Regions from separate parts of the Streptococcus sp. F2 genome, predicted to be linked through region 2. Evidence: predicted binding sites of a transcription regulator. Region 2 holds the regulator's gene; the other holds the start of a gene.
What was found. Region 2 encodes HrcA, which represses chaperone genes, less so after heat shock. Its sites were predicted from a motif close to TTAGCACTCNNNNNNNNNGAGTGCTAA; they were not measured.
Positions count from the first base shown of each region.

Region 1: groES (co-chaperone GroES) is a predicted target of HrcA. The motif match lies at 3,501-3,527, and genes of this name have one in related genera.

Region 1 is NZ_JBWKAI010000005.1:296-16,170, reverse strand. It holds gene ACYTR8_RS02785 (C69 family dipeptidase) at 1-495, shown strand, start outside; gene ACYTR8_RS02780 (8-oxo-dGTP diphosphatase) at 829-1,296, shown strand; gene groL (chaperonin GroEL) at 1,515-3,140, opposite strand; gene groES (co-chaperone GroES) at 3,176-3,466, opposite strand; gene ACYTR8_RS02765 (ATP-dependent Clp protease ATP-binding subunit) at 3,644-6,088, opposite strand; gene ACYTR8_RS02760 (CtsR family transcriptional regulator) at 6,088-6,549, opposite strand; gene ACYTR8_RS02755 (cold-shock protein) at 6,754-6,957, opposite strand; partial or broken gene ACYTR8_RS02750 (amidohydrolase family protein) at 7,368-8,342, shown strand; gene ACYTR8_RS02745 (MarR family winged helix-turn-helix transcriptional regulator) at 8,475-8,930, shown strand; gene ACYTR8_RS02740 (GNAT family N-acetyltransferase) at 8,934-10,316, shown strand; gene ACYTR8_RS02735 (GNAT family N-acetyltransferase) at 10,432-10,710, shown strand; gene ACYTR8_RS02730 (GNAT family N-acetyltransferase) at 11,011-11,595, shown strand; gene ACYTR8_RS02725 (hypothetical protein) at 11,583-11,843, shown strand; gene ACYTR8_RS02720 (cation:proton antiporter) at 11,855-13,912, shown strand; gene ACYTR8_RS02715 (VOC family protein) at 14,044-14,667, shown strand; gene ACYTR8_RS02710 (flavin reductase family protein) at 14,680-15,288, shown strand; gene ACYTR8_RS02705 (alpha/beta hydrolase) at 15,301-15,875, shown strand, end outside.
Region 2 is NZ_JBWKAI010000030.1:4,589-20,463, reverse strand. It holds gene ACYTR8_RS08760 (histidine phosphatase family protein) at 6-713, shown strand; gene ACYTR8_RS08755 (M15 family metallopeptidase) at 703-1,446, shown strand; gene ACYTR8_RS08750 (glycoside hydrolase family 73 protein) at 1,443-2,012, shown strand; gene hrcA (heat-inducible transcriptional repressor HrcA) at 2,147-3,181, shown strand; gene grpE (nucleotide exchange factor GrpE) at 3,223-3,765, shown strand; gene dnaK (molecular chaperone DnaK) at 3,883-5,709, shown strand; gene dnaJ (molecular chaperone DnaJ) at 6,232-7,368, shown strand; gene ACYTR8_RS08725 (enoyl-CoA hydratase) at 7,591-8,382, shown strand; gene fabT (fatty acid biosynthesis transcriptional regulator FabT) at 8,459-8,893, shown strand; gene ACYTR8_RS08715 (beta-ketoacyl-ACP synthase III) at 8,894-9,868, shown strand; gene ACYTR8_RS08710 (acyl carrier protein) at 9,929-10,153, shown strand; gene fabK (enoyl-[acyl-carrier-protein] reductase FabK) at 10,352-11,323, shown strand; gene fabD (ACP S-malonyltransferase) at 11,348-12,268, shown strand; gene fabG (3-oxoacyl-[acyl-carrier-protein] reductase) at 12,280-13,014, shown strand; gene fabF (beta-ketoacyl-ACP synthase II) at 13,029-14,261, shown strand; gene accB (acetyl-CoA carboxylase biotin carboxyl carrier protein) at 14,263-14,763, shown strand; gene fabZ (3-hydroxyacyl-ACP dehydratase FabZ) at 14,760-15,182, shown strand; gene ACYTR8_RS08675 (acetyl-CoA carboxylase biotin carboxylase subunit) at 15,214-15,875, shown strand, end outside.

The DNA of each region.
Region 1 (15,875 bases), on a different contig from region 2:
GGCTATGCGTATCCTATTTCCAATCCAAATGTTATGGAAGCCCACATTTTCCAATTGAAAAAGGACATTCCTGCTGAATTGGGTGGTGGTGTGATGTGGCTATCTATTGGCAGTCCTCGTAACGCCCCTTACTTGCCATACCTCGGCAATATTAGTAAAACCTATGAAGCCTATCAAGAAAAGAGTACCAAGTATAATGATAAGTCATGGTACTGGACGGTGTCACATATTAATGACCTCGTGGCTACCCATCCAAAACAATTTGGGACTAAGGTTATTGACGAGATAAAAGAGCTCGAAAAAACGTGGATAACTGAACAAGACCAAACCAACAAAGAACTTAGCCAACTCGTGCAAACAGATCCTACAACTGCCCAAGAAAAAGCTGACGCGGTCTCCATGGCTCGAGCAGAAAAAACCTTCAAGCGCTTAAAAGCTATTGAAGCCAAACTAGTGAAAGAAAGCCCTAAAAATCGAAAAGCAACTCAGAAATAAGAAGCACAGGGTTATATTTCTATCGTTAAGCCTACAAAAACCTCCAAAAGCAAGAGAAACCTTGATTTTTTGGAGGTTTTTTGATTGGGAGATTCTTTTTGGGCCAGATATAACAATAAGGCCTCGCTCATGCGAGACCTTATCAAGTAGGAGGGGATGAATAAGATGAGTTTCGGTCTAAGAGAAAGGTGTTAATAACTCCCCTCCCTGTCGTCCAAACACTTATTCGTTTAAGGATTGTCCTTAGTATAAGGGAAGAGGCTTAAAAAAACCTTAATTCGCTTTCAAAAAAACAAATCCCTTATGCTATACTAATGACAAGAGGTATAAACTATGGAAGTCATCAAAAACTGGGTTAATATTTGTGTCAAACAAGGAGAGCATGTTCTTTTGCTCAACCGACAGCACGATAACTTTCCAGGTTGGATTCAGCCAGGTGGAAAGGTCAAGGAATCCGAATCATTCTTTGAAGCGGCGCTTAGGGAATTAAAAGAAGAAACTGGTCTAACTGCTCTTAATCTGCAATTAAAGGGAATTTCTGGTTTTATCAATCCTGATAAGCCAGAACGCTATGTCTATTACGATTTTCTCTGCGAAACTTTTGAGGGGGAATTACTGACTGAGTCCCGCGAAGGACTGCCAAAATGGCATGCTATCAGTGAGTTGGACACCCTTGATATGCAAGAGGATATTCGGCAACGCCTACCGCTTTATTGGCGACAAGGGTCGTTTGAGCGCATTCACTACTGGTCTGAAAGCCAGAAAAAAGTGGTTAAAACGATTACTCATTTGTATGATTAAGGTTTATTTAAGGTAGGCACTCTATACTATCCTTATCCTAAACTTTTTCTTTTTCAGAAATCTCATATTCTCCTAAAACAATTTCTTATTCCATTGCTTTAGGAGAGTATTTAAAAAAAAGTAGCCTTGACCAGTGTCAGAGCTACTTTTTTTAATGCAGTGAGTAAATCTAGGACACATCAAGCAGCCTAGATTTATTCATTATTAGTTGTTTTTATTTAGAAGCCACCCATCATGCCTGGATCCATTCCTGCTGGCATTGCTGGTGCAGCTGGTTCTGGTTTGTTGGCAACAACTGCTTCAGTTGTTAAGATAAGGCTAGCCACAGAAGCAGCATTTTGAAGGGCTGAACGGGTTACTTTAACAGGATCGATAATACCTGCCGCAATCATATCTACCCACTCACCTGTTGCCGCATTAAAGCCTGTTCCAACAGGGCTATTTTTCAATTTGTCGATGACAACGGAACCTTCGTAACCAGCGTTGAATGCAATTTGACGAACAGGTTCTTCCAACGCACGAAGAACAATATTGCGACCGGTAGCGTCATCGCCATCAAGCTCAAGAGCAGCTACTTTTTCGATCACCGTAATAAGTGCTGTTCCACCACCAGCAACGATACCTTCTTCAACGGCTGCACGTGTGGCATTCAAGGCATCTTCGATACGAAGTTTCATTTCTTTAAGGGCAGTTTCTGTTGCAGCACCTACCTTGATGACAGCCACACCACCAGCTAATTTCGCCAAGCGTTCTTGTAATTTTTCACGGTCAAAGTCAGACGTTGTGGTTTCTAGTTGTGACTTAATCAAGCCAACACGGTTGGCAATGGCTTCAGAACTTCCTGCACCTTCCACAATAACTGTGCTATCTTTATCCACAGTTACTTTAGCGGCTTGACCAAGAGCTGGCATCGTAGCGTCTTTCAATTCAAGACCCAAGTCTTCTGTAATGACTGTACCACCTGTCAAGATAGCGATGTCCTCAAGCATAACTTTACGGCGATCACCAAATCCTGGAGCTTTGACAGCAACCACATTGAAAGTACCACGAATTTTATTCAAAACAAGGGTTGGAAGAGCTTCGCCATCAACGTCATCGGCGATAATCAACAATGGACGGTTAGTTTTGAGAACTTCCTCAAGCAATGGGAGAATATCTTGGATGTTTGACACTTTTTTGTCAGTAATCAAGATAAATGGGTTCTCAAGGTCTGCAACCATTTTTTCATTGTCTGTGACCATGTATTGAGACAGGTAACCACGGTCAAACTGCATGCCTTCTACCACTTCAAGCTCTGTCTCCATACCACGTGATTCTTCGATGGTAATGACACCGTCATTGCCCACACGTTCCATGGCTTCTGAGATGTATTCTCCAACTTTTTCAGAACGAGATGACACAGCAGCAACTTGAGCAATCGCTTCTTTACCAGAAACAGGCTGAGCAATAGCTTTCAAGGCTTCAACGGCTGTTGCTGTTGCTGTTTCAATCCCACGACGAATACCAATTGGGTTGGCACCAGCAGTTACATTTTTAAGCCCTTCACGGACGATAGCTTGTGTCAATACTGTTGCAGTTGTGGTTCCGTCACCTGCGATATCATTGGTTTTAGAAGCAACTTCAGAAACCAATTTAGCTCCCATATTCTCAAAATGGTCTTCTAATTCAATTTCTTTAGCAATGGTAACACCGTCATTAGTAATCAAAGGAGATCCAAAAGCTTTTTCAAGAACCACGTTACGACCTTTAGGACCAAGCGTTACTTTTACCGTGTCCGCTAACATATCAACTCCACGCACCATAGCAGCACGCGCATCTGCTGAAAATTTAATATCTTTTGACATATTCAATCCTTCTTTCTATACAGAGATTTCTCGTCTTATTCTGCGACAATAGCGATGATGTCAGATTCACGAATGATAGACACTTTTTCACCATCAACAGTTACTTCTAAGTCATGTCCGTTTTCAACCAACACTTCCTGCCCAACGGCTACTGACGGAAGAACAGCATCACCAGTAATGGTACGAATGCCATTTTCGCTGACAGCAAGAACTGTCGCTTTGCGAGTTGACTCTTTATGAGTGCCTGCCAGAACAAAACCACCGACGGTCTGTTCTTTGTCTTCGTCAAATCTTACGACCACACGGTCACCTAATGGTTTTAACATGTATATTTCCTCCAATAAAAGAATCTTTAGTCATTTAGCACTCTTGTTGCACGAGTGCTAACTTTCTCCTCTATTTTATCACTTGGTCAAAAATAGTCAAGAAAAAAGAGTCCGTTTTCATAAGAACAGACTCTTTATTGTTCAGTGGCTATTAGCGATTCCGTTAGGGATAAGGATTCACTCAATGTTAAAGCTGAGTTTTCCATGAGAAAGGCCAATTTTCAGGGTATGACCACTTGCCAATTCACCAGCAAGAATCAATTCAGACAATTTATCTTCCACCTGAGTTTGCAAAGTGCGGCGCAATGGACGAGCACCCATTTCCACATCATACCCTTCTTCTGATAAATACTTGAGGGCCATTGGCTGGAATTTGAGGGTAATGCCTTTTTCTGCCAAAGTAGCGATCAACGGTTGCACCATAATCTTGACCACTTCTCTCATATTGTCCTGAGTGAGGCTGTGGAAGACAACCTTTTCATCAATTCGGTTGATAAATTCTGGTCGGTAAGCTTTCTTCAACTCTTCCAAAATCCGTTTTTCCATGGCTTGGTGGTCATGGCTAATGCCTTTTGCCCCAAAGCCAACTGTTTTATCATCACGCAGAGCTGTTGCCCCTAGATTACTTGTCATGATAATAATGGTGTTTGAGAAGTCCACTTTACGCCCACGGCTATCTGTCAACATGCCATCATCAAGCACTTGTAAGAGGACGTTGAAAATATCAGGGTGAGCTTTTTCCACCTCGTCAAAGAGGAGCACAGAATAAGGCTTGTTTCTGACCTTCTCTGTTAATTCACCCCCTTCATCGTAACCAACATAGCCTGGAGGTGCGCCATTAAGGCGAGAAGCCGCAAATTTTTCCATATACTCTGACATATCAAAGCGGATAAGGGCGGACGCGTCATCAAAGAGAACTTCTGCCAAGGCTTTTGCCAACTCGGTCTTACCAACCCCTGTTGGACCAAGGAACATGAAAGAACCGATTGGACGTTTACCTGTACGAATGCCTGACTGATTACGGCGAATGGCTCTAGAAATAGCTGAGACAGCATCTTCTTGCCCAATCACGCGCTTATGCAGTTCTTTTTCCAAATTAAGGTATTTTTTGCTATCAGCTTGGCTGAGTTTTTCCAGTGGAATACCTGATAGCTTGCTCAAGGTCGTCAGGATGTCCTCTTCTGTCACAGCTGTTGGCTTGCGATGTTGCCCTTTAACGTCTTTTGCCAACAAACGAGAGGCCTTCTTCATATCGCCATCAATCAAAGCTTGATCTAATGGCGTGATGATTTCTGGACTAGATTTTTTAACCATACCTTGCACTGTAGCACTGGCTTCATCCAATAAATCAATGGCAGAATCCGGAAGGTTTTTGCTGGTCAGATAGCGATGTGCCATTTTCACAGCGGTGCTAACAGCCTGATCAGCAATGGTAACATTATGGTAAGTCTCGTAAGAGCCTTTTAGTCCTAGCAGAATCTGATAAGCATCTTCTACATTAGGTTCTTCAATTAAAATCTTAGCAAAGCGGCGCGAAAGAGCGGCATCTTTTTCAATGTGTTTTTGGTATTCTTCCTGCGTTGTTGCACCCACCATATGGAGAGTTCCACGAGATAAGGCTGGTTTTAAAATATTGGCAGCATCAAGCGTGCTATCAATACCACTTCCTGATCCCATAATGGTGTGCAATTCATCTACGAAGAGAATAATCTTGCCATCTGACTCAATATCGTCAATGATTTGATTCATGCGCTCTTCAAAATCCCCACGAAAACGGGTCCCCGCAACAACACTCATCATGTCTAATTCTAGAACACGCATGTCTTGCAGTTCATAAGGAATAGCACCATTAGCAATACGTTGGGCAAGGCCGTAGGCAAGGGCCGTTTTACCCACACCTGCGTCACCCACAAGAACAGGGTTATTCTTGGTTTTACGACTCAGTACTTGAATCATCCGTGATACTTCAGCATCACGGCCAATAACTGGCTCTAAGAGACCTTGGCTTGCCATCTCGGTCAAATCACGTGTAAAGTCCGCCAAGTCCCCAGCCGTACTTGGTGGTTTCATCATGTCTGAAAAAGAACCTTGATTCTTGGTTTTCTTTGGCTTACGCAACTCGTGGATAGCCTTAATTATTTCCTTGCTATAGCCTGCATGAATCTCTATAGCTTTTCGTAAATCAGCTAAGCGAGGCTCCCCGTTTCCTTTATCCTTGATAGTATAACCCGCCATCTCTAATAAGCGAGTCGCCATAATATCTGGATTAAGCAAAATGGCAAAGAGAACATGCTCTGAACCTACCTCTTGGTCCTTGGTGACTTGACTGATAGCTTGGGCAAATTGCAAAAGGTTCGTTAAGGTTTTTGACTGAGGCCTAAAGTCAATGTGAGACACTTGGTCTTTAGGGCTTTTGCCCATCGCTAAAATAGCTGCAGCCTCATATTCTTCCACTGCAACCTTAGCATCAAATTCGCTTAGTACCAAGCCCGCTAGGGAGTGGTCAACCCTCGCCATAGCTAGCAATATATGCCAAGTTTCTAAGTGTTGGCTATCAAAGCGGGCTGCTTGAAACTGCGCCTGCCTGAAAATTTCTTGCATCTTCAATGAATACATGATCATTAATTGCTTCCCTTTCTATCTATACGCTGTAATAAACGGTAGAGCATTCGAGCACGGATTGCCGGCCCTTCCACACCTAGAACCTCATCAGAAGCCATGGCTAAAATGAGATTTCCCTCACGTTCTGTGATGAGGTGTTCGTCAAAGAGGAGTTGAATGGAGTCGGTAAAGACCTGCTCACTAAGGTGATCTTCAATAGAAGCCATTAGATTGCCAATCAGATGGTGCTTGTCTGAAAAATGAACCTTGGCAATACGAATATAGCCCCCGCCACCGCGCTTACTTTCGACTTCGTACCCGCGACTTTCTGTAAAGCGGGTTTTAATAACATAGTTAATCTGGCTTGGAACAACTTGAAAGGAATCCGCTAGCATGGAACGTTTAATTTCTGCAATTCCCGATTGGGCTAATAACTCTTTGATATATTCTTCAATACTGTCTGAAGTATTTTTTGTCGGCATGCTGTCACTCCTTTACTCATGAAGCATCTCAGTCTCTTAAAGGCACGACAGACGTGCGATTTGACTAAAACTGACTATTATTATAACAAATAGAAGACCTGAAAAGCAACTCTTTGCCATTGACAAGAGAGGTAAGAGAGGTAAGAGAGAAAAAAGCAGGCGCTAGCAATAGCACCTGCTTTTATCTCTTGTTTGTTAACCTGACTAAGCTAATTTAGTGATATTAACTGCTTGAGGGCCACGTTGACCTTCTTCAACGTCAAATTCCACTTTTTGTCCTTCTTCTAATGTTTTGAAACCATTAGTTTGGATTGCTGAAAAATGCGCGAAGACATCTTGACCGTTCTCAGTTGAAATAAAACCGAAACCTTTTTCAGCGTTAAACCATTTAACTGTACCTTGTGCCATATACATCCACTTCCTTTCTATAAAGCATTTGTAAAAATAGAGAGAAATAAAGATGTTGAAACACAAATACTAACTCAAAAACTAATTTACTTGCCAAGTGTAACACGTTTTAAAACCCCTGTCAATCTAAAACCTTAAAAAAAGATGATTATTTTTTTACTTTTTCTAAATTTTTTAAGATTATACTCCCTATTTGATTGGTCTCCAAGGCATCATAAGCTTGTTTTATCTCAAGTTAGTGATTTTTTGTTACAATAAAGATAAATCGTTGATGCTAACAAACTCCTACCTAAAGCGACGTAAGAAGGGAATTCTCCTTATTAAACGAAGGGATAGAAGGCGAGGCACCACAGGGCAAGAAAGGTCAAAATAACCTTTCCTATCACTGATGATAGAAAGAAGGTCAACTAATGACACAAACAGCTATTGACACACACGCCCATCTCTGGTCAGATGAGTACCTGGATTTATTAGAAAGCTTAGGTGGTAAAGGGATTGCCATCGCTAAAGGACTAAATGCCAGCGGGGAGCCACAAGATTTAGCCAAACGCCTTGACATGATGGACAAGGCTGGAGTCGATTATCAAGTGCTCTCGGCAATGCCGCAAGTTCCTCAATTTGGCAAACCACAAGAAGCTCTTGCAGCCGCTGAAATGATTAATAATTTTTACCATACTATTATTGACCAGCACCCCGACCGTTTCCGCGCCTATGGTGTCGTTCCTTTGCCACATGTTCAAGAGGCTATCCAAGAAGGGAAACGCATCATTGAAGAACTAGGATTTTTAGGAATCGCAGTCAATACCGTTCTTGAGACAGGCCAATCCATTGCTGATGACGCTTTTTTACCCTTCTTTGAAGCAATGGATGCTTTGGGAGTAATTATCTACATTCATCCCACAGGTTGTGGAGCTTTAAGCCCTATGGTCAATGATTATGACCAAGAGTGGGTGGTGGGAGAACCTATTGAAGATATGTTGGCCACCTTGTAACTTTTGAAAAGAGAATTCCCACAAAAATTCCCACACCTTGGTTTCCATATTGCGCATTTAGGTGGTGGTATTTCCTTTCAAATGCAACGCATTCTCGATAATTATGAGGACTGGCGTAGTTTTTCATACCATCCGCTTGAAACCTTGCAGAAGCACTTCTGGTTTGATACAGCCAATTTCCTCGAAGCCTCTCTTCTCCATAGTAACGAGATTTTAGGAAATCAACGCTTATTGGCAGGAAGTGATTTTCCTTATTTCCAAAATCAAAAATATACTCGAGCATTTTCTTACATCCGAGAAGCAAACTTAACTGATAATCAGAAAACAGCCATTTTAGAGACTAATGCTAAAGCCCTTTATGGTAATCGTTGGTCACTTTCTAAACTTCATTAACGAAAGCAATTGAGACAATAGCCTTAGCAGGCTTTGTCTCTTTTTTTAATCACTTGACTTTAAAAAAATATAGCAAGCTATGCTATTATGTTACTATTGTTTTGTATAGCAAGCTATATATAAGGAGGCAACATGCGCGAGAAAAACACTGTTTACCTGATTAAACGTGCTAATTTAAGTTTTGATAAAATTGCCAATCATACGCTGGCATCCTATGGCATTACCCATAGCCAATTTAAGTGCCTCAAATACCTTTATCTCTTTGAGAATGGTAGCCTTAACCAGAGGGATTTGGAGCATTATTTTAACATGAGCAATCCAACTGTCACAAGGATTCTGCAAAATTTGGAGAAAGAAGGGTGGATTAGACGGCTAGCTAATGGCAAGGATAAGCGTCAAAAGCAGTTGTACCTCACTGACAAAGCCTTGAGTATGCAAGAAACCTTTAAGGAGATTGCCACCCAACTGGAAAATCAGTTGACCCAACGCCTTACTGATGACGAATTGAATGACCTCCAAACCTTATTACGTAAAATGTTAGCCATTTCGCTAACTGCCGAGAAAGGAGCAGACCGTGACCACATTTAGAAAATTAACCACATTTACACATTTAAAGGAAGTAACTTCCTTATTCCCATGTTTTTGACCTCTATCATCTACACTTTTTACCCTCATCTCCTAAAACTAGGGGCTCCTTTTAGTGGTCTCTTCAGTCAAGACGCCACCTTTTTTATCATTGCGGTTTTACTAATGGTTTCTGGTATTCAGACTGATCTTGGTAAATACCCCAAAGTCATCAAGGCTATTGGACCTGTTTTGCTCTTAAAGATAGGAATCGCTCTACTGCTGACCTTAGCTTGGAAAGCATTCTTCCCCACAACGGGTTTTATAGGCATCACTGTCGTCACCATCACTGCCATTTTAATGTCTCTTAACCCTGGCATGTATCTGGTACTCCTGGGAAAAGATATCAGCGAAATGGAAGAAAGTGCCTTTTCCGTCATTAACTTACTGATGTTACCGGCCATTCCTTTACTTATTTTGAGTGTTGGTGAATCCAACATTAACCTCATGACACCCTTATTAGCCAACATTCTTCCTTTTGCCATTGGGATTTTGATTGGTTACTTATACCCTTCTAGTCGAAGTATGTTTAAGCCGCTCTCTATGATGTTGATTCCCTTTTTGGCAGTGACCTTTGGGGCTCGTATCAATATTATCATGGCTCTACAATCCAGCTTAACTGGACTGTTGTTGGTCATCTTGTATTACGCTTTAGGCGTCTTACCAGTGGCCCTCTTTGACAAAGCCTGGAACAAAAAAGAAGGCCGTATGACTTTATCCATGAGTTCAATTGCTGCCTTTTCCATGTCTATCCCTCCCTTTGTTAGCCAATACCTCCCTCTCTCCCAAGAGGTCATGGCTCAAAGTATTAGTCAGATTGCCTTTGCCGTTATTATTTCTAGCTTTGCAACTCCTTACCTTTACAAAAGAATCGTTAAAATCACTCCTAAAGAGGAAAAGATGGAAAAAATTTACCAATTATCACGGGATAACCACAAGCCAGAATTCTTGTTAGAAGCTATGGCAGCTGTCGAGTGGAAAGCGGGTGCTTACTTGGCTAAACGATTAGAAACCGGCCAACTCGATGCCTTGGATCAAGTGATTATCATGACAGACAGCCAAGACAACCTAATGGGATTTGCAGCATTGGTACAAGAAGATATTATTGAAAAACCAAGTTATGGTCCTTTCCTCTCAACAGTCTATGTAGCGCCTAATTATCGTGGACAAGGCCTAAGCTTGGAGCTGGTTGATCGCATCACTGAACTCGCCAAAGAAAAAGGCATTAAGAACCTTTACACCATTACCGCTCATAAGGGGCTCTATGAGAAGAACCAGTTTATTTTTGAAGGCCCTGTCCAAGATAAGTTTGGTCGTGACATGCGTCTTTTGGTCAAACATCTCAATTAGCGTCTACACGACGTCCTAAATGATTAAAATGTCTTTCTATTTGTCATAACTAACATCTTTTGTTACAATGTAACCATCATTATCATCATGGTTATAGTTAAAAGGAGGTTTTCTCATGGTCACTATTACGTTTGAAGCAAACAAAAATCGCTCAATAGCCCTCGATGAGGCCACAGAAATCGGAGAATGCACTGTCCGAAGCACGGATGACCTTTGGACGATTAACCACACGTTCGTTGACGAAGCTTATCAAGGTCAAGGAATCGCTAGACAACTAGTGGAGAAAATTGCTGATGAAGCCCGCAAAGCGGGCGTAAGGTTAGCTGCGACTTGCCCCTATGCTGTAAGGTTATTTGAGCAGACTCACGATTTTGATGATTTGCTTGCTAAATAAGGTTACGTCAAACCATTTTGCCTGTTAGTCACTGTTGGGGCTTATTTTCCGATGAACGTAACGGACAAATTCTTCTAATTTGTTAGCGTTATGAGCATGAACCCTTTTAAAGGGTATAACGGACAATCCTTTTATCATTACCGAGACAATCCTCGTTATCCTGACAAGGGTAGGAAAATTCCTCAAATATCTTGTGATTTTGAGCTTTTCCTGCCCTTATTTTGCAAGTTAACGGAGAAAAAGTGCTTAGGCGGATGGTTCCTTATCGATTGAATCAAAGGCTGGAAAGGAGACGACAACATGCTACCACCCACGTCTAAAAAAGGTTATCCTTGTCATTTAAAGGCTCTCATACCACCCACTTTTAGTTATCGTTCGTGGTACCAAGATGGAGACCAGCTCTATCACCTCAAAGCGGTCGATGCTAAACCACAGATGATTCTCAATCTGATGGAAAACAGTGATTGGGAAGCGTGTAGCGTCTTAGCTGATAAGATTAAAGATGACGCCCTTAACATTAAAGATATTATTATCGTACTCGTAGACAAGTACGGACACATGAAAGGAATAGCTGCTCTTTTATCAGAAGATATCACGACTTATTCCAATGATGGCCCCTTCCTTAGCGCTCTCTATGTCAGCCCAGCGTTTCGGGGACAAGGCTTGTGCCTTGATTTAGTGTCAATGATTGAAAAGGAAGCCATGAAGCGCAATTACCATCATTTATATGCTTTGGCCTACCATAGTCAGCTCTATGAGCGGTTAGATTATCACTATGTCGGCCATACCAGTGATGACTCGGGACATTCCCTAAAGGTATTTGAAAAAGAATTAGGAACGGTCTCATCTCATGTAATAACCAAGGAGAAAAAATGTCTCATTTAACAGTAACCGAACGCCTGGACGAAATGCGTCAAAAGTATATTGATGAAAGAACAGGTAATCATCCCGAGTCTTTAGGGTCTTGTAATGACCTCCGACAACTAAAGAAAGTCAAGAAAAAATTGTTAGCCCTTGAAAAGGAGCGCTGTCAATTACTGATTGAGAAGAAAGACATTACAGCTATTACTCAAAAAATCGCTCATTTAAAAACGTTATATATGGCTAAAAACAACTCAAAAGGACAGTCATAGGAGGATTTGCTATGCCCTTGTCAATGCTCCTCATCCTCTTTCTCATGTCACTTATTCTCTCCAACGTGCTTAACCGAATGTTTCCTCAATTGCCTCTTCCTGCCATCCAACTTCTTTTTGGGTTGGGCTATGGCATTTGGCATAGAGGAACAAGCATTCCGCTGGATCCTGAATTATTTTTAGCGTTTGTGATAGCCCCCCTAAATTTCCGCGAGGGGCAAGAGAGTGATATTAAAAATATTCTGACTTTTCGCTCAATTACTCTCTACCTCATTCTTCCTACTGTCTTACTTACCACAGTATTTCTGGGCTTAACCACTTACCATCTGTTACCAATACAAGTTCCCTTAGCTGTTGCTTTTGCTATGGGAGCTGCGCTTGCTCCAACTGATGCCGTTGCTTTGCTGTCTATTGCCAAGCGCTTTAACTTTCCCCAACACATCAAACATATCCTGACTTCTGAAGGTCTGCTCAATGATGCCAGTGGTTTAGTTGCCTTCCAATTTGCTTTAACGGCCTTAACCACTGGTTATTTTTCCCTGATAAAGGCTGGGTTACATTTGTTTTTAGCCATTGTAGGGGGCTTTCTAACAGGATTAGGATTCGCTTTAATACACAGACTCTTGCTATCTATTCTCGAAAAGTTTGATGCTAAGGATGTTACTGGAGCTTTGCTTTTGGAACTAACCCTTCCGATTGTCTCTTACTTTATTGCTCACCTACTAGGGTTTTCAGCCATTATATCAGTTGTTACTGCTGGTTTGATGCAAACCAATCGTCTCAAAAAAGTGACCTTATTTGATGCTCAAGCAGACCGTGTCACCCATATTATTTGGGGCACCATTAAGGTGATGCTAAACGGTTTTGTCTTTTTAGTTTTTGGGATTGAACTGGCTGAGATTTTAGGGCCTGTTTTAAGCAATCCTCATTATAGTAACTCTTATCTATTTGGACTAGTGATTGCCTTGACAGTCGCTCTCCTTCTCATTCGTTTTGGTCTAATTAGTCTTTTCTATCTGTACCATAGTATTCGACATCAAAAATCTTTCAAAGACTTTTTAGTTGATATTGTGTTGCTAACCTTTTCTGGAGCTAAGGGAAGTGTCTCAATCGCTACGATTTTATTGTTGCCTCGTATGGAGTCTTTCCAACACAGCCTTGTCCTTTTTATCGTGGGAGCGGTCACCCTGGTAAGTTTCTCAACAGGACTTATTGTTCTTCCGAGATTACTCCCGCCCTTAGCTGAACCGCCGAATCATTTTGATGAGATTAAGATTTTAACCACTGTATTACAACGACTGGAAATTGAAAGTAAACAAGCACCTGATAATCAAGCTGCCTTATATCAGGTGATGGATATTTACAATCAACGCATCGAACACCTTATTCTGGAACAAGAACCCAATTCGGTCAAAGAAGATCTGGCGGAATTACAACTGTTGATTATCGGTATTGAAACTAACGGTTTGGAACATGCCTTTTCCACAAAAGCTATTACTATCAAAGATTATCGTCTCTATCAAGCCTATCTTAAATCCCTTGAGAGACAAATTAATAGAAGCTTTGTTTCTAGTTTTAGGTATGGTTTGGCTATCTTTCTTCGAGTTATCCGTCGTTGGATGCGCGAGCTGCTGTCTTTTCACCATTTCTCTCCTAAGTTATTGACTGAGGACTCCTCTCAAGATCAACTTTTAGATGACCAAACACGAAATCGTTTAACAGATCTTTATCTCGGGAACACTGAGCTGATTTTGGAAGCACTTGAGGATTTAGAAGGGTATTATAATGCCTCCTTGGTTGATTTTTTACAAGGAAAACGTATCCAGGATGCCGAATTAATCAAATCTGGACTTTTTGTTGAACGGGTTATTACCCATTTCATTCCCGATAATAGTGGGGAATTATTACACGCCTTTTATTTAGAAAGGCGGGCTATCTATGAAGCTGAACAAGCACAAGAAATCACACCGACTCAAGCTCATGACCTCCGCCATACTGTTAATGAGCTTGAGACTTACTCACTTCGCCAACATGCTAATCCATTAATGGTTGATGTCGTGGATGGCTAACCTTTTTAGCAGATAATCATGTAAGCAAAGAAATATCTTTGCTTTCTTGTTTGCAAGCATATTTCTTTAAAATAACACTAATTAGTAATATTATGTGATTAGAATCTTGACATTAGAAATGAGGTATTCTTATGACAAACACAGCATTAATCGGTATCCATCATGTCCCTTTTGAGGAGACACAGTGGTCTGATGCGCCAGCTCTTTTCTTCCAAGATAAACACAAGTTAGACTTGGCTCTGGTTGAAGGAACAACTGAAAATGAAACACCTGCTATTTTAGGCTTCCATGGGGTAATGCTCTTATCCAGTGATGGTCAGGCTAGTCGTGAGTTTCTGACGACACTTATGGGACTAAAAGAAATCGATCAGACGGCTAGCTATAGGCGTTTTAAAACTCAAGGGAGCTTAGCTCATGAGGTTTTAATCCCTAAACAGGCTAGTCCAAGAGGAAGTTGGGGACCGGGTACAGGCCACCACATTGCTTGGAAAGTGACAGACAAAGACAGTTTGATGGCGTATCAGACAGAACTTGGCCAGCAGGGGTTTCATACCACTGTGATTCGCGATCGAAAATATTTCCAATCCATTTATTTGAGAGAGAGTGGCAAGGTGATTTTTGAATTTGCGACGCAAGGCCCTGGGATGACTGTTGATGAAACTATAGATCAACTGGGCCAAGCGCTCCAACTCCCCAAACGCTATGAAACAAGACGCCAGGAGATTACGGATAACCTTCCCCCTCTTCGAATCTAGAAATGAGCTAGTATGCTATCCATCAATCAAACAGACCTAAGCGATAAAGAAAACTATAACATTCTTATTGGTAGTGTTATCCCGAGACCCATTGCCTTTGTGACAACCTTGTCTGAGACTGGGGAACTTAATTTAGCCCCTTTTAGTTTTTTTAACATCGTTTCCTACCGCCCCGCCATTCTATCCATTAGCATTCAGCGAAAAAATGGTCAGATGAAAGACACTGCACGGCATATTCTTCGCCAAGGTGAGGCCGTTATTCATACGGTTTCTAGAGTTAATCTTTCTCAGGTCAATCAAGCAGCTATTGAGTTGCCTGCTGATCAAAGTGAGTTACCTTGTACTCATATGACTCCCGCACCATCTACTCGGCTAAAGACTCCTGGTGTCTTAGAAGCTAAGCTACGATTTGAAACCACCCTTTACCAACATATTCCTATCTCGGATGACAGGGGAGAACTTGTCGCTGATCTTATTTTGCTTCAGATTGTTCATTCCCATCTAGACGAAGAGGTTTACCAGGAAAACCACATTTTAGCGGAGAGATTGGAGCCAATGAGCCGTCTAGCAGGGCAAGATTACGCTCAATTGGGAGCCATTACCAGCCTAAAACGACCTTGACGGAGGTATCTTATGACCTATTTAGTAAAAAATGGTCACCCTGACCAACCAACTTTTATTTTATTACATGGAACGGGAGGCAATGAGGAAAGCTTACTGAACTTAGCAAACTTTCTCAATCCCGACGCGAATTTGATTAGTTTGAGAGGAGAGGTCAACGAAAATGAAGCGTTGCGATTTTTCAAACGCCACCGAGAAGGGCTCTTTGATGAAGAAGACTTGAATACTCGAGGAAGACAGCTGAAAGACTTTTTAGAAGAACAAGCCAAGACTCATCAATTTGATTTGTCAGATGCCGTTTTGATTGGCTTTTCCAATGGTGCTAACATGGCTATCAACCTTCTTTTGGCCGACCAAAGTTCTTTCCAAAAAGTTATCTTATTTGCACCCATGTATCCCGTTGACACTAGTAAGCTCACTGAAGATAAATCCCACCTCAACCTGTTTATCTCGATGGGAACCGAAGATCCTCTTGTTTCAATGGCAGATAGCCAACAGGTATTGTCGCTTTTTGAAAGTCGAAGGGCTAAAGTTACTCCATTCTGGGTTACTGGTCATGAGATCAGATTAGATAGTCTTCAAGCTGC
Region 2 (15,875 bases):
TTAACATGACGAAAACAAGACTCTATATTGCCAGACATGGGAAAACCATGTTTAATACCATTGGGCGTGCCCAAGGGTGGAGTGACACACCTCTTACCAAAAAAGGAGAAGAAGGTATCCGCGAATTAGGTTTAGGCTTAAAGGATTCAGGCGTTCCTTTTAAAGCTGCTTTTTCTAGTGATTCAGGCCGGACCATGCAAACCATGGAGATTATTTTGAGAGAATCTGAAAATGAATTCCTCCCGTACACTCGCGATAAACGCATTCGTGAGTGGTGCTTTGGTAGCTTAGATGGCGCTTACGATTCAGAATTATTTCTAGGTGTCCTTCCAAGAACAAAAGCCTTTGAAAACCGTGATAACTTACGTGACGTTCCCTATTCTGAATTAGCAGAAAGTATCGTAGAAGTTGACACAGCTAATTGGGCAGAACCGTGGGAAGTTCTTCGCAAGCGTATCTGGGACGGTTTTGAGGCCATTGCCTTATCCATTCAAAATGCTGGCGGCGGGAATGCTCTTGTGGTTAGCCATGGGATGACTATTGGAACATTTATGTGGCTAATCGATCCTGACCGTGAGAAACAATATATTGATAACGGCAGTGTCACTGTTGTCGAATTTGAAGATGGGCAATTTACCATCAAAACCATTGGAGATATGAGTTATCGCTACCGTGGCCGTGAAATAATAGAAGCAATATCAGATGAAGCATAATCATTTTAAATTATTATTACAAACACTGGTTGTGCTGCTCTTTGTCGGAGGTATTTACCTCTTTATTAAGCCAGAGAAGCAGGCCACCAAGACGCCTTCAAGTCAACAGGCAAGCAGTCAAAAAGTGGTCAAAAATAGCAAAGAGTCCACAGGGCTTCCTAAAGTCTCTCCAAAAGATTGGGAATTGATTTTAGTGAACCGAGACCATATGACTGAGGAATTAAGCCCAGAATTGGTTGATGTGAATGGGGTGTCGGTGGACAAGCGTATTGAACAGGCTACTGCTGATTTTTTAGCGGCAGCTCAGGCTATTGACCCACAAGAGCACCTTATTTCAGGCTATCGCTCCGTAGCTTACCAAGCAGAGCTTTACCAATCATATATTGATCAAGAAATGGCTAACGATCCCAGTTTGACTCAGGAGGCTGCCGAAGCTTTGATTCAAACGTATTCACAACCTGCGGGAGCTAGTGAGCATCAGACAGGGCTTGCTATTGATATGAGTACCGTGGATAGTTTAAATGCTAGTGATCCTCAAGTGGCTCAAGCTGTTCAAAAAATAGCACCTGAATATGGTTTTGTGCTCCGCTTTCCCGATGGTAAAACCAAAAGCACAGGAGTAGGGTATGAAGATTGGCACTACCGTTATGTCGGTAAAGCCTCCGCTCGCTACATGACCAAGCACCGCCTAACCCTCGAAGAATATATCAGTGCTCTAAAGGAGAAACAATGAGAAGTCGACTGAAATTTCCCTACTTTATCACCTTGCTCCTCTTCTTTTTAGTTTTGATCATTAGCCCACTCCTTTTTAATGGTAGAATGGCTAGCGCGACAAATGAAGTCAACGTTGGTTACAGTCAAGACCAATTTATCAAAACCCTTGCGCCAGAAGTTAAACCTCTAGCAGAACATTATGGGATTAGGCCTTCCATTTTGATTGGCCAAATTCTTCTAGAAACTGACAATGGAAGAACTTTACTGGCTGCTAAGTATCATAATCTCTTTTCTAAGGAGGCTGACTTAGGTCAGCCCGGCATCAGGTTAAAAGATTCCCTAAAAAGTGGGCAAGTTGTTCGATATGCTGTGTATAAGGATAGGGAAAGTTCTATCAGAGATTATTTGAGTATGCTTAGCCAAGGGCAACAGATTGATAAACGACTATATCGAAGCTTGGCAACCGAAAAAGGTTATAAGGCTCCAGCGCAGAGTCTACAAGATTATCGTTATAGCGAGGACACTACCTATGCCAAACGATTGATTAAAGTGATTGAAGAGAAAGACCTGACAAGTTATGATTGATAAAATTAGCACTCTAAAAAAAGAGTGCTAATTTTTTGAGTTTTTTCCTTGACATGTGTTTGGGAAGGAGTATAATGGAAATATAAATTAGCAGTCAGATATATAGAGTGCTAAGCGAAAGGAGTGATTGGTTTGTGATTACCGAGCGTCAAAATGACATCTTAAATCTCATCGTGGAATTATTTACACAGACTCATGAACCAGTCGGCTCAAAAGCTTTACAGTTGGCCATTGACTCAAGTAGTGCCACGATTAGAAATGATATGGCAAAGCTAGAAAGGCTAGGCCTTCTGGAAAAAGCACATACTTCTAGTGGACGGATGCCGAGTGCAGCAGGATTTAAGTATTTCGTGGAGCACTCGCTCAGTTTAGATAGTATTGATGAGCAAGATGTTTATCAGTTGGTCAAGGCCTTCGATTTTGAAGCCTTTAGACTAGAAGATCTTCTCGCTAAAGCCAGTCAGATTCTAGCAGATATCACAGGGTATACGGCTGTTATTTTAGATGTGGAACCTGCTAGGCAGAAATTAACAGCCTTTGATATTGTTCAATTATCAAATCATGATGCCTTAGCGGTGCTAACTTTGGATGAATCAAAACCTCTAACCGTTCAGTTTGCCATCCCTAAAAACTTTCTTAGCAAGGATCTTTTGGTTCTCAAGGAGATCGTGGATGAGCGCTTACTAGGTAGGGATGTGATGGATGTTCACTATAAATTACGAACAGAAATTCCGCAGATTGTTCAAAAGTATTTCACAGTTACTGACAATGTTTTAGATTTATTTGATTACATTTTTGAAGGGCTTTTTCAAGAGACCGTTTTTGTTTCTGGAAAAGTAGCAGCTCTGGACTATGCTGGCCTAGCTACTTATCAGTTCCTTGACCATGAGCAGAGACTTGCTTTGTCGATTAGGCAAAGCATGGCTGAAGATGACATGGCTATGGTGCGAGTAGCAGATAGCAAAGAGGCTGCTTTAGCGAATGTGACCTTGTTGACCTACAAATTTTTGATTCCTTATCGTGGATTTGGACTACTTAGTCTGATTGGGCCTATTGATATGGACTATCGTCGTAGTGTCAGCTTGATTAATGTTATTGGGCGTATTCTAGCTGTTAAATTACGAGATTACTACCGTTATTTGAACAGTAATCACTATGAAGTTAACTAAGGCTAGCTGATGCAATGAAAAAGTAAGAAAGAGGTGTTACCTTGTCAAAAAAAGCAAAAGAAGAGCAAGTCAAGGAAGAGTCGCTTGACCAAACTGTTGAAGTAGAAGAAGTATCAACAGAAGAAGTGGTTGAGGAAACTCCTGAAAAAACAGACTTGGAATTGGCCAATGAGCGTGCCGAGGAGTTTGAAAACAAATACCTTCGTGCTCATGCAGAAATGCAAAACATCCAACGCCGTGCTAATGAAGAACGTCAAAACTTGCAACGTTACCGGTCGCAAGACTTAGCGAAAAAAATTCTCCCAAGTCTTGATAACTTAGAACGTGCGTTAGCAGTTGAGGGGTTAACAGACGACGTTAAAAAGGGACTTGAAATGGTTCAAGAAAGTCTCGTTCAAGCCCTTAAAGAAGAGGGTATCGAAGAAGTTGCTGTGGAAAGTTTTGATCACAATTTGCACATGGCAGTTCAAACCTTGCCAGCTGATGATGAACACCCAGCAGATAGTATTGCACAGGTATTCCAAAAAGGTTATAAACTCCATGAACGCTTGCTAAGACCAGCCATGGTTGTTGTTTATAATTAATTTTGGTGACTGCGCAGCGATTGCGAAGGCACTGAGCTCAAAAAGAAAACACAAACCTTCGACCGCCAAGTCGTTAAACTAGACTAGTATAAGAAAAATATAAAAGAGGTATGACACATGTCTAAAATTATCGGTATTGACTTAGGAACAACAAACTCAGCAGTTGCAGTTCTTGAAGGAACTGAATCAAAAATTATTGCTAACCCAGAAGGAAACCGTACAACACCATCTGTTGTGTCTTTCAAAAATGGTGAAATCATTGTGGGTGATGCTGCAAAACGCCAAGCAGTCACAAACCCAGAAACAATCATCTCAATCAAATCTAAAATGGGTACTTCTGAAAAAGTTGCTGCAAATGGTAAAGAATACACACCACAAGAAATCTCAGCTATGATTCTTCAATACCTTAAAGGTTATGCTGAAGACTACCTTGGGGAAAAAGTAACCAAAGCGGTTATCACAGTTCCTGCCTACTTTAACGATGCGCAACGTCAAGCGACAAAAGATGCGGGTAAAATCGCTGGTCTTGAAGTAGAACGTATTGTCAACGAACCAACAGCGGCAGCACTTGCTTATGGTCTTGATAAAACAGATAAAGAAGAAAAAATCTTGGTCTTTGACCTTGGTGGTGGTACCTTTGACGTTTCAATCCTTGAATTAGGTGATGGTGTCTTTGACGTATTGGCAACAGCAGGTGATAACAAACTTGGTGGTGATGATTTTGACCAAAAAATCATTGATTTCTTAGTCGAAGAATTCAAGAAAGAAAATGGTATTGACCTTTCTCAAGACAAAATGGCGCTTCAACGTTTGAAAGATGCTGCTGAGAAAGCTAAAAAAGATTTGTCAGGTGTCACTCAAACTCAAATCTCATTGCCATTTATCACTGCAGGTGCTGCTGGTCCTCTTCACTTAGAAATGAGCTTGTCTCGTGCTAAATTTGACGACCTTACTCGCGACCTTGTAGAACGTACGAAAACTCCAGTTCGTCAAGCCCTTTCAGATGCAGGCTTGTCATTGTCAGAAATCGACGAAGTTATCCTTGTTGGTGGATCAACTCGTATCCCAGCAGTTGTCGAAGCGGTTAAAGCTGAAACTGGTAAAGAACCAAACAAATCTGTAAACCCTGATGAAGTAGTTGCTATGGGTGCTGCTATCCAAGGTGGTGTCATCACTGGTGATGTCAAAGATGTTGTTCTTCTTGACGTTACCCCATTGTCACTTGGTATCGAAACAATGGGTGGTGTCTTCACAAAACTTATCGATCGTAACACTACTATTCCAACGTCTAAATCACAAGTCTTCTCAACTGCAGCAGACAACCAACCAGCCGTTGATATCCACGTTCTTCAAGGGGAACGCCCAATGGCAGCAGATAACAAGACTCTTGGACGCTTCCAATTGACAGATATTCCTGCAGCTCCTCGTGGTATTCCACAAATTGAAGTAACATTCGATATCGATAAAAATGGTATTGTTTCTGTAAAAGCAAAAGACCTTGGTACTCAAAAAGAACAACACATTGTTATTAAGTCAAATGATGGTCTTTCAGAAGAAGAAATTGATCGCATGATGAAAGACGCTGAAGCAAATGCTGAAGCAGATGCGAAACGTAAAGAAGAAGTTGATCTTAAAAACGAAGTTGACCAAGCTATCTTTGCTACAGAAAAAACAATCAAAGAAACTGAAGGCAAAGGCTTTGACACAGAACGTGATGCTGCTCAATCAGCTCTTGACGAGTTAAAAGCTGCCCAAGAATCTGGCAACCTTGACGAGATGAAAGCTAAACTTGAAGCTCTTAACGAAAAAGCACAAGCATTGGCTGTTAAAATGTACGAGCAAGCTGCAGCAGCTCAACAAGCAGCGCAAGGTGCAGAAGGCGCTCAAACAAGTGATTCATCAAATGACGATGGTGTTGTAGACGGTGAGTTTACGGAGAAATAAAACAGTCCTGCGGACTGTTTTATCCCATGAGCCTAGAGACCAAGAGCGAGTGGTAGGTCCTGCGGACTGTTTTATCCCACGAGCCTAGCGACGAAGAGCGAGTGGTACGTTCAGTGAACATTTTAAGCCCCGAACCTTGAGACAAAAAGTGAGGGGAAATGTCCGGTTGACCAAGATTTTTGAACTACTTGTTTCAAAAAACTTACCTTACATATATCCGAATTCAGAGGTTGTACCAGACCTCTGTTTTTGGCTAAATGAAATGTAAAATTGCTGACATCAAAATATTTCAAGAAAGGAATGATAGTGTTCTTAACTGAACACGGGCTACTTTCTAAATTTCAAGGAAAGGAATACAAGTTCGATTATTCGAACACAGGCCAAAGCGTGTGAAATCCCTTTTGCGGATTTGCACACGCCTACGAATCTGTGAAAAAAGAGAAATACCTCCTAGATACGAGAGTATCTTCGTCGGATTTCCTATTTTTCATTGAGTCGTTTTACGGCTTGGTATCTTACATTATGAACAATACTGAATTCTACGATCGTCTGGGGGTTTCTAAGGATGCTTCCCAAGATGATATTAAAAAAGCTTATCGAAAAATGTCTAAGAAATATCACCCAGACATTAATAAGGAAGCTGGTGCTGAACAAAAATATAAGGATGTCCAAGAAGCCTATGAAACGCTAAGCGACTCTCAAAAACGCGCAGCTTATGACCAATATGGTGCAGCAGGCGCCAACGGTGGCTTCGGTGGGGGAGCAGGCGGCTTTGGCGGCTTTGATGGAGGTGGCTTTGGCGGTTTTGAGGACATTTTCTCAAGTTTCTTTGGTGGCGGTGGCATGCGTAATCCTAATGCTCCTCGTCAAGGAGATGACCTGCAATACCGTGTTAATCTTTCCTTTGAAGAGGCGGTTTTTGGTGTTGAAAAGGAAGTTAGCTATAATCGTGAAGCAACTTGTGGCACTTGTTCAGGTTCAGGTGCCAAACCTGGTACCAGTCCAGTAACTTGTCATAAGTGTCATGGTTCAGGAGTGATGACTGTTGATACTCAAACCCCACTTGGAATGATGCGTCGACAAGTGACCTGTGATGTCTGTCATGGTACTGGTCAAGAGATTAAAGAACCCTGCCCAACTTGTCATGGTACTGGTCACGAAAAGAAAGTTCACAAAGTTTCGGTTAAAATCCCAGCTGGTGTAGAAACTGGTCAACAGATTCGTCTTCAAGGTCAAGGGGAAGCAGGCTTTAATGGAGGTCCTTATGGCGACCTATTCGTTATTTTGAATGTCTTACCAAGTAAGAAATTTGAGCGAAATGGTTCGACGATTTATTACAGCCTAGACATTTCCTTTACCCAAGCAGCTTTAGGGGATACTGTGGACATTCCAACAGTACATGGTGATGTGGAGATGGCTATTCCAGCAGGAACGCAAACTGGTAAAACCTTCCGTCTTAAAGGCAAAGGGGCGCCAAAACTCCGTGGTGGCGGTCAAGGAGATCAGCATGTGACTGTTAATATTGTCACTCCAACTAAACTTAACGATGCTCAAAAAGAGGCATTAAAAGCCTTCGCTGAGGCGAGTGGTGAACAACCATTACATCCAAAGAAAAAAGGATTCTTTGATAAAGTCAAAGATGCTTTAGAAGATATTTAAACGACGTCAACGTATGCATTTAGAGAGTCATTTCTTTAAATGCGTACGTTTTTTTGTAATTTTATGGTGATAGCGAAAACGTTTTCGGTGACTTCTGTCAATTTTTTTCTTGCCAAAGCGAAAAAACTGGTGTATTATATTTAGGTAATTAATTTGATTATCAAATCATTTATATATAAAATAATTTTGTTATCAAATAAATTATCAGAAAAGAGGACTGTGATGCCGTTTAACTATATCATTTTTGACGTTCAAGACGACCTTGCGACGCTAACCTTAAATCGTCCAGAGGTTTCAAATGGCTTTAATATTCCAACTTGCCAAGAAATCTTACAAGCTTTGACGGAAGTAAAGGACAATCCATCCCTACGCTTTTTAATGATTAAAGCTGTTGGGAAAGTTTTCTCCGTTGGTGGGGACTTGGTTGAGATGCAAACTGCGGTTGAAAAGGATGACGTGCAATCATTGGTTAAGATTGCGGAGTTAGTCCAAGAAATTTCTTTTGCGATCAAACAACTTCCGAAACCGGTTATTCTTTGTGCAGATGGTGCAGTAGCTGGAGCAGCATTTAATATTGCTTTAGCAGCGGATTTTTGCATTGCCAGTACCCAAACAAAATTTATTCAAGCCTTTGTGAATGTTGGTTTGGCACCAGATGCGGGAGGTCTATTTCTACTAACACGTGCTGTTGGTCTTAATCGTGCCACTCATCTTGTCATGACGGGCGAAGGGGTGACGGCAGAAAAAGGACTTGACTATGGCTTTGTCTATCGTGCAGCCGAATCCGATAAGTTAGACAAAGTCTGTCTTCAACTGTTAAAACGGTTAAGACGTGGGTCTTCCAATTCCTATGCTGGAATGAAGACTTTAGTGTGGCAGAGTTTCTTTACCGGCTGGGAAGAGTATGCTAAAAAAGAACTTGACATTCAAGAAGAGCTAGCCTTCAAAGAGGATTTCAAAGAAGGTGTCAGAGCTTATGGTGAAAGACGACGACCAAATTTCCAAGGGAAGTAAGACAGCTATTGCTTGCAAAATACTTTGACCTTTGATATACTTTGATTGTCAAAGTTTATTGCTAGGAGGTGTTTACTTGGAATATGACAAAATTAACCAATACTTAGTTGATATTTTCAACCGGATTTTGGTTATCGAAGAAATGAGCTTAAAGACGAGTCAGTTTAGTGATGTCTCTTTAAAAGAGATGCACACCATTGAGATTATTGGAAAATATGATCAGGTGACGCCAAGTGACATTGCTAGAGAACTAATGGTGACATTGGGAACAGTAACCACTAGCTTGAATAAACTGGAAGCAAAAGGCTACATCGAAAGAACGCGGTCAAGTTCAGATAGACGGGTGGTTTACCTGTCACTAACAAAAAAAGGTCGCCTTTTGGATCGCCTTCATGCTAAGTTTCACAAAAACATGGTTGGACATGTGATTGCTGATATGAGTGACGAAGAGATGCAAGCGTTAATGCGCGGACTAGGTAACCTACATCAATTTTTGGAGGATTTGGTTTAAATGGTCTTTTCGAAAATCAGTCAGGTGGCCCACTATGCTCCCAAACAGCTAGTGACCAATGATGATTTAGCAAACATAATGGATACCAGCCATGAGTGGATTTTTTCTCGAACCGGAATTGCCCAAAGGCATATTGTCAGAGAGGAGCTCACTAGTGATTTGGCGAGTCGAGTTGCAGAACAACTCTTGACAAAGTCTGGTCTAGCAGCTGATGCAATTGATTTTATTATCGTTGCGACGATTAGTCCTGATGGTACAATGCCCTCGACGGCAGCAATTGTTCAAGCGACTATTGGTGCTACGAGAGCCTTTGCCTTTGATCTAACAGCTGCTTGTAGTGGTTTTGTCTTTGCTTTGGCTATGGCTGATAAGCTCATCTCGTCAGGGTCCTATCAAAAGGGGATGGTGATTGGGGCAGAAACCTTATCAAAACTCATTGATTGGAAAGACCGGACGACAGCTGTTCTCTTTGGAGATGGCGCTGGAGGTGTTCTACTAGAAGCTAGTCAAGACCAGCATCTCTTAGCAGAGTCTTTACATACAGATGGAGCGCGTGGGCAGCATTTGACTTCGGGGCAAACGGGACTTTCTTCCCCATTCTCTCTTAGTCAAGAAGTTACCCACACTATCCAAATGGATGGGCGCGCTATCTTTGATTTTGCGATTAGAGATGTGTCTAAAAACATTTCTGGGATAATTGAGCAATCAGGTCTAACTAATGATGATTTAGATTATCTCCTGTTACATCAGGCTAATCGTCGTATCCTGGATAAAATGGCTCGGAAAATTGACTTTCCTAGGGAGAAGTTCCTTGAGAATATGGAACATTATGGGAATACCAGTGCAGCTAGTATCCCAATTCTCTTATCAGAAGCTGTCCAAAATGGGCAGATTAGACTAGATGGTACCCAAAAAGTCTTGCTCTCCGGTTTCGGTGGAGGTTTGACATGGGGAAGTCTAATTGTTAAAATCTAGTTATATCATGTGCCTAGCACATTTATAAAAATAAATTTATATTTTTAAGGAGAAATAAAAATGGCAGTATTTGAAAAAGTACAAGAAATTATCGTTGAAGAACTTGGTAAAGAAACAGAAGAAGTAACATTAGAAACAACTTTTGATGATCTTGATGCTGATTCACTTGATGTTTTCCAAGTTATTTCAGAAATCGAAGATGCCTTTGATATCCAAATTGAAACTGAAGAAGGTTTGAACACTGTGGGTGATCTTGTTGCCTACGTTGAAGAAAAAACAAAATAAAACTAGGATTGACTGATATAGCAGCAACTGATTAAAAGTGAGCTGTCCCCTGTCTCTATCATGACTGGATAATATAAGATGTATTAGTCAAACCGTTGGGGTGAGATTAGACCCTTTTTAGGATCTAGCTCACTCTTTCTTCTTATCATGATAGTTTGATTATCAAATTATTCTCCTTATTACTTATAGAAGGTTATTATGAAAACACATATTACAGAATTACTTAATATTGATTATCCCATTTTTCAAGGAGGTATGGCCTGGGTCGCAGATGGTGATTTAGCAGGAGCAGTGTCCAATGCTGGTGGGCTAGGTATCATCGGTGGGGGAAATGCTCCAAAAGAAGTTGTTAAAGCCAACATTGACCGTGTTAAAGCGATTACGGACAAACCCTTTGGGGTGAATATCATGCTGTTGTCACCTTTTGCCGACGATATTGTTGATCTGGTTATTGAAGAAGGTGTCAAAGTTGTCACAACAGGTGCAGGAAATCCAGGAAAATACATGGAACGTCTGCATCAGGCAGGTATTATTGTTATTCCAGTGGTTCCAAGTGTGGCTCTTGCCAAACGGATGGAAAAGCTTGGTGTCGATGCAGTGATTGCTGAAGGCATGGAAGCTGGAGGACACATTGGTAAATTAACAACTATGACTCTCGTGAGACAAGTGGTCGAGGCTGTTTCTATCCCTGTGATTGCGGCAGGAGGGATTGCCGATGGCCGTGGAGCAGCAGCAGCCTTTATGCTAGGTGCTGAAGCTGTCCAAGTTGGTACACGCTTTGTTGTGGCTAAAGAATCTAATGCCCACCAAAATTTTAAAGATAAAATTTTGAAAGCAAAGGATATCGATACGGTGATTTCTGCTCAGGTTGTGGGTCATCCTGTTCGGTCTATTAAAAACAAATTGACCTCAGCTTATGCCAAGGCTGAAAAAGAATTTTTAACAGATCAAAAAACGGCAGATGATATTGAGGAAATGGGAGCAGGGTCCCTTCGAAACGCAGTTGTCGACGGTGATGTGGTAAATGGTTCTGTTATGGCAGGTCAGATTGCTGGTCTTGTGAAGGAAGAAGAGAGCTGCGAAGCTATTCTAAAAGACATTTACTACGGTGCTGCCAGTGTTATCCAAGAAGAATCTAAGCGCTGGCAAGCAGTTTCTTTAGATAACTGAGCTACAAGGTAAAGGATAATGACAATGACAAAAACAGCCTTTTTATTCGCTGGCCAAGGTGCTCAAAAATTAGGAATGGCAAGAGACTTTTACGATCACTTTGCTATTGTTCGCGAAACCTTTGACCAAGCTAGTCAAGTATTGGGATATGATTTGCGTCGTCTCATTGACAGTGATCAGGAAAAACTCAACCAAACCAGCTACACTCAGCCAGCTATTTTGACCTCGTCGATTGCTATCTATCGTGTTTTAGGTTTGCATCACATTAAACCAGATATGGTAGCAGGACTTTCTTTAGGAGAGTATTCTGCTTTGGTGGCATCTGGAGCTCTTTCTTTTGAAGACACGTTAGCTTTGGTAGCTAAAAGAGGTCGCTTGATGGAAGAAGCTGCCCCGTCGGGGTCTGGTAAGATGGTTGCTGTGATGAATACAGATGTTCAGATTATCGAAGAAGCTTGTCAACTAGCAGCTGTGCACGGAGTGGTATCTCCGGCTAACTATAATACCCCAAGCCAAATTGTCATCGGTGGGCAGACAGAAGCCGTGAATGTTGCCGTTGAATTATTGAAGGAAAAAGGTGTTAAACGCTTAATTCCTTTGAATGTTTCAGGGCCTTTCCATACAGCCTTGTTAAAACCAGCTAGCCGTTTATTGGCGAGAGAATTAGAACATTATACCTTTAATGATTTTAATATTCCTCTTGTTGGTAATACTGAAGCAAGTATTATGGAAAAAGACCGTATCCCAGAACTATTAGCCCGTCAAGTCATGGAGCCTGTGCGTTTTTATGATAGCATTGCCACTTTGACTGAAAACGGAGTGACTCAGGCTATTGAGATTGGACCAGGTAAGGTCTTGACAGGATTTGTGAAGAAAATTAACAAACAATTGCCATGCAGCAGTATCGAAGACATGGTAAGCTTACGCTCATTTTTAGATAGATAGAGAGGAAACTCATGGAAATTAAAGGGAAAAATATCTTTATTACAGGTTCAACAAGAGGCATCGGTTTAGCGATGGCTCATCAATTTGCCAGCTTAGGAGCTAATATTGTCTTGAATGGTCGCTCTGCTATCTCTGATGACCTCGTTACCAGCTTTGCAGATTACGGGGTAACTGTCGTCGCTATTTCTGGAGATGTTTCAGAAGCATCCGATGCTAAACGCATGGTCAGCGAAGCTATTGAACATTTAGGTTCAGTTGATGTTTTGGTGAATAATGCTGGGATTACCAATGATAAATTAATGCTTAAAATGACGGAAGAAGATTTCGAACGCGTCTTAAAAATCAATTTGACTGGAGCCTTTAACATGACACAAGCAGTCTTGAAGCCGATGTCCAAGGCTCGCCAAGGAGCTATTATTAATGTCTCTAGTGTGGTTGGTTTAACAGGAAATATTGGTCAAGCGAACTATGCTGCTTCAAAAGCAGGTTTGATTGGTTTTACCAAGTCTGTTGCCCGTGAAGTTGCTGCTCGGAATGTTCGAGTAAACGCTATTGCACCAGGATTTATCGAATCAGATATGACAGACGTTCTTTCTGAGAAGATGCAGGAGCAAATTTTAGGACAGATTCCTATGAAACGCATAGGAAAAGCGCAAGAAGTTGCCCAACTAGCAAGTTTCTTAGCTGGACAAGACTATATTACAGGACAAGTTATCGCTATTGATGGCGGCATGACAATGCAATAAGGAGACGTAGTGAAATGACATTTAAAAGAGTAGTAGTAACAGGTTATGGATTAACATCTCCAATCGGGCATGATCCTGAAACATTTTGGAACAATCTGAAAACTGGTCAAATCGGTATTGGTCCTATTACTAAATTTGACACCACTGATTATGCGGTCAAAAATGCGGCTGAAATTCAAGATTTTCCATTTGACAAATACTTTGTGAAAAAAGATTTGAACCGTTTTGATATGTATTCTCTTTATGCTCTTTATGCAGCGATGGAAGCTGTTGAGCATGCTAACTTAGATATTGATAGCATTGATGCCGATCGTTTTGGGGTTATTGTTGCCTCAGGAATTGGTGGTATCCAAGAGATTGAAGAACAAGTCATTCGCCTACATGAAAAAGGGCCAAAACGTGTGAAACCAATGACCCTGCCAAAAGCCTTGCCAAATATGGCTGCAGGTAATGTGGCCATGAAATTGAAAGCACAAGGAGTATGCAAATCAATTAATACTGCCTGCGCTTCTTCCAATGATGCGATTGGAGATGCTTTCCGTGCCATTAAATTTGGAACGCAGGATGTGATGATGGTTGGCGGTTCAGAAGCGGCAATCACAAAATTTGCGATTGCTGGTTTCCAAAGTTTAACAGCCTTGTCGACAACTGAAGACCCAAGCAGAAGTTCTATTCCATTTGATAAAGATCGTAATGGCTTTATCATGGGAGAAGGGTCAGGAATGCTCGTTTTAGAAAGCCTAGAGCATGCGCAAGAACGCGGGGCGACAATCTTAGCAGAAATTGTGGGTTATGGAAATACCTGCGATGCTTACCACATGACCTCTCCTCATCCAGAAGGATTGGGTGCGCGTAAAGCTATTCACCTAGCCTTACAAGAAGCTGGTATTGAGGCGAGTGATATTAATTATGTCAATGCTCACGGAACATCAACGCCAGCCAATGAAAAAGGCGAGAGTCAAGCGATTGTAGCCGTTCTTGGTAAGGATGTTCCGGTGTCTTCAACAAAATCGTTTACGGGTCACCTTCTTGGTGCTGCAGGAGCGGTGGAAGCTATTGCAACTATCGAAGCTATGCGCCATCACTACGTTCCAATGACGGCTGGTACTCAAACCTTGTCAGAAGATATTGAAGCAAACGTCATCTTTGGAGAAGGAAAAGAAGCGGCTATCAACTATGCTATTTCAAATACCTTTGGCTTTGGTGGTCACAATGCGGTACTAGCATTCAAGCGTTGGGAGGATTAACGTGAATATTCAAGAAATCAAGGATTTGATGGCACAGTTTGATGCCTCAAGCCTACGTGAATTTTCATTTAAAACAAATGAAGGTGAGTTGGCCTTTAGTAAAAATGAACAACACTTTGTTCAAGCTGTATCTAGTCAAGAGCAAGGAACGCCTGCGCCGCAGATAACTAATGTCCCGAGTCCAGTCGTTTCGGAGACGCCTGCTTCAACCCCACCATCGGAGAGTGTCGTTGAGGAAACAATACTATCAGAAAAAGCTGTAGCTGAAGGTGATATTGTTGAAAGTCCTCTGGTTGGTGTAGCCTATCTTGCAGCTAGTCCTGACAAGCCGCCATTTGTGGCAGTCGGAGATACCGTAAAAAAAGGACAAACCCTTGTGATTATCGAAGCCATGAAGGTGATGAACGAAGTGCCAGCGCCATGTGATGGTGTGATTACAGAAATTTTGGTATCAAATGAAGATGTCATTGAATTTGGACAAGGATTGGTGCGAATCAAATGATGGATATTAGAGAAATTCAAGCGGCTTTGCCTCATCGTTACCCGATGTTATTGGTTGATCGTGTATTAGAGGTGTCAGAGGATCGCATTGTTGCCATTAAAAATGTGACCATTAATGAACCTTTCTTTAACGGGCATTTTCCTCAGTATCCGGTTATGCCAGGTGTTCTGATTATGGAAGCTCTGGCTCAAACAGCCGGTGTACTGGAATTGTCAAAAGAAGAAAATAAAGGGAAGTTGGTTTTTTACGCGGGCATGGATAAAGTGAAGTTTAAAAAACAAGTCGTTCCTGGGGACCAACTTGTCATGACAGCCACTTTTATCAAGCGCCGTGGCACGATTGCTGTTGTGGAAGCTAAGGCAGAAGTGGATGGCAAGCTAGCAGCAAGCGGGATATTGACCTTTGCCTTCGGGCAATGAGAATAACGATTCTCCGGAGGAAGAAACCCTTATGTTTAAAAAAATCTTAATTGCCAATCGTGGGGAAATTGCGGTGCGTATTATCCGCGCAGCGCGTGAACTTGGGATTTCCACAGTTGCTGTTTATTCAGAAGCAGACAAGGAAGCTCTTCACACGATTTTGGCAGATGAAGCTGTCTGTATTGGACCAGCCCGTTCCAAGGAATCTTACCTGAACATGAATTCCGTCTTGTCAGCAGCTATTGTGACAGGAGCGCAAGCTATTCATCCAGGCTTCGGCTTTTTAAGTGAAAATTCAAAATTTGCGACCATGTGTGAGGAGATGAACATCAAATTTATCGGCCCTTCCGCATCGGTTATGGATAAAATGGGTGATAAAATCAATGCCCGTACTGAAATGATCAAGGCAGGAGTGCCAGTTATTCCAGGATCAGATGGTGAAGTTTATAACGCCCAAGAAGCCTTAGCTATTGCCAATAAGATTGGCTATCCTGTTATGTTAAAAGCATCGGCAGGTGGCGGTGGTAAAGGGATTCGTAAAGTGGAGACAGAGGCAGATTTGGAAGCAGCTTTTAATGCTGCCAGTCAAGAAGCCCTAGGTGCTTTCGGAAATGGAGCCATGTATCTAGAAAAAGTCATCTATCCAGCTAGACACATTGAGGTGCAAATTTTAGGTGACGCTCACGGAACGAT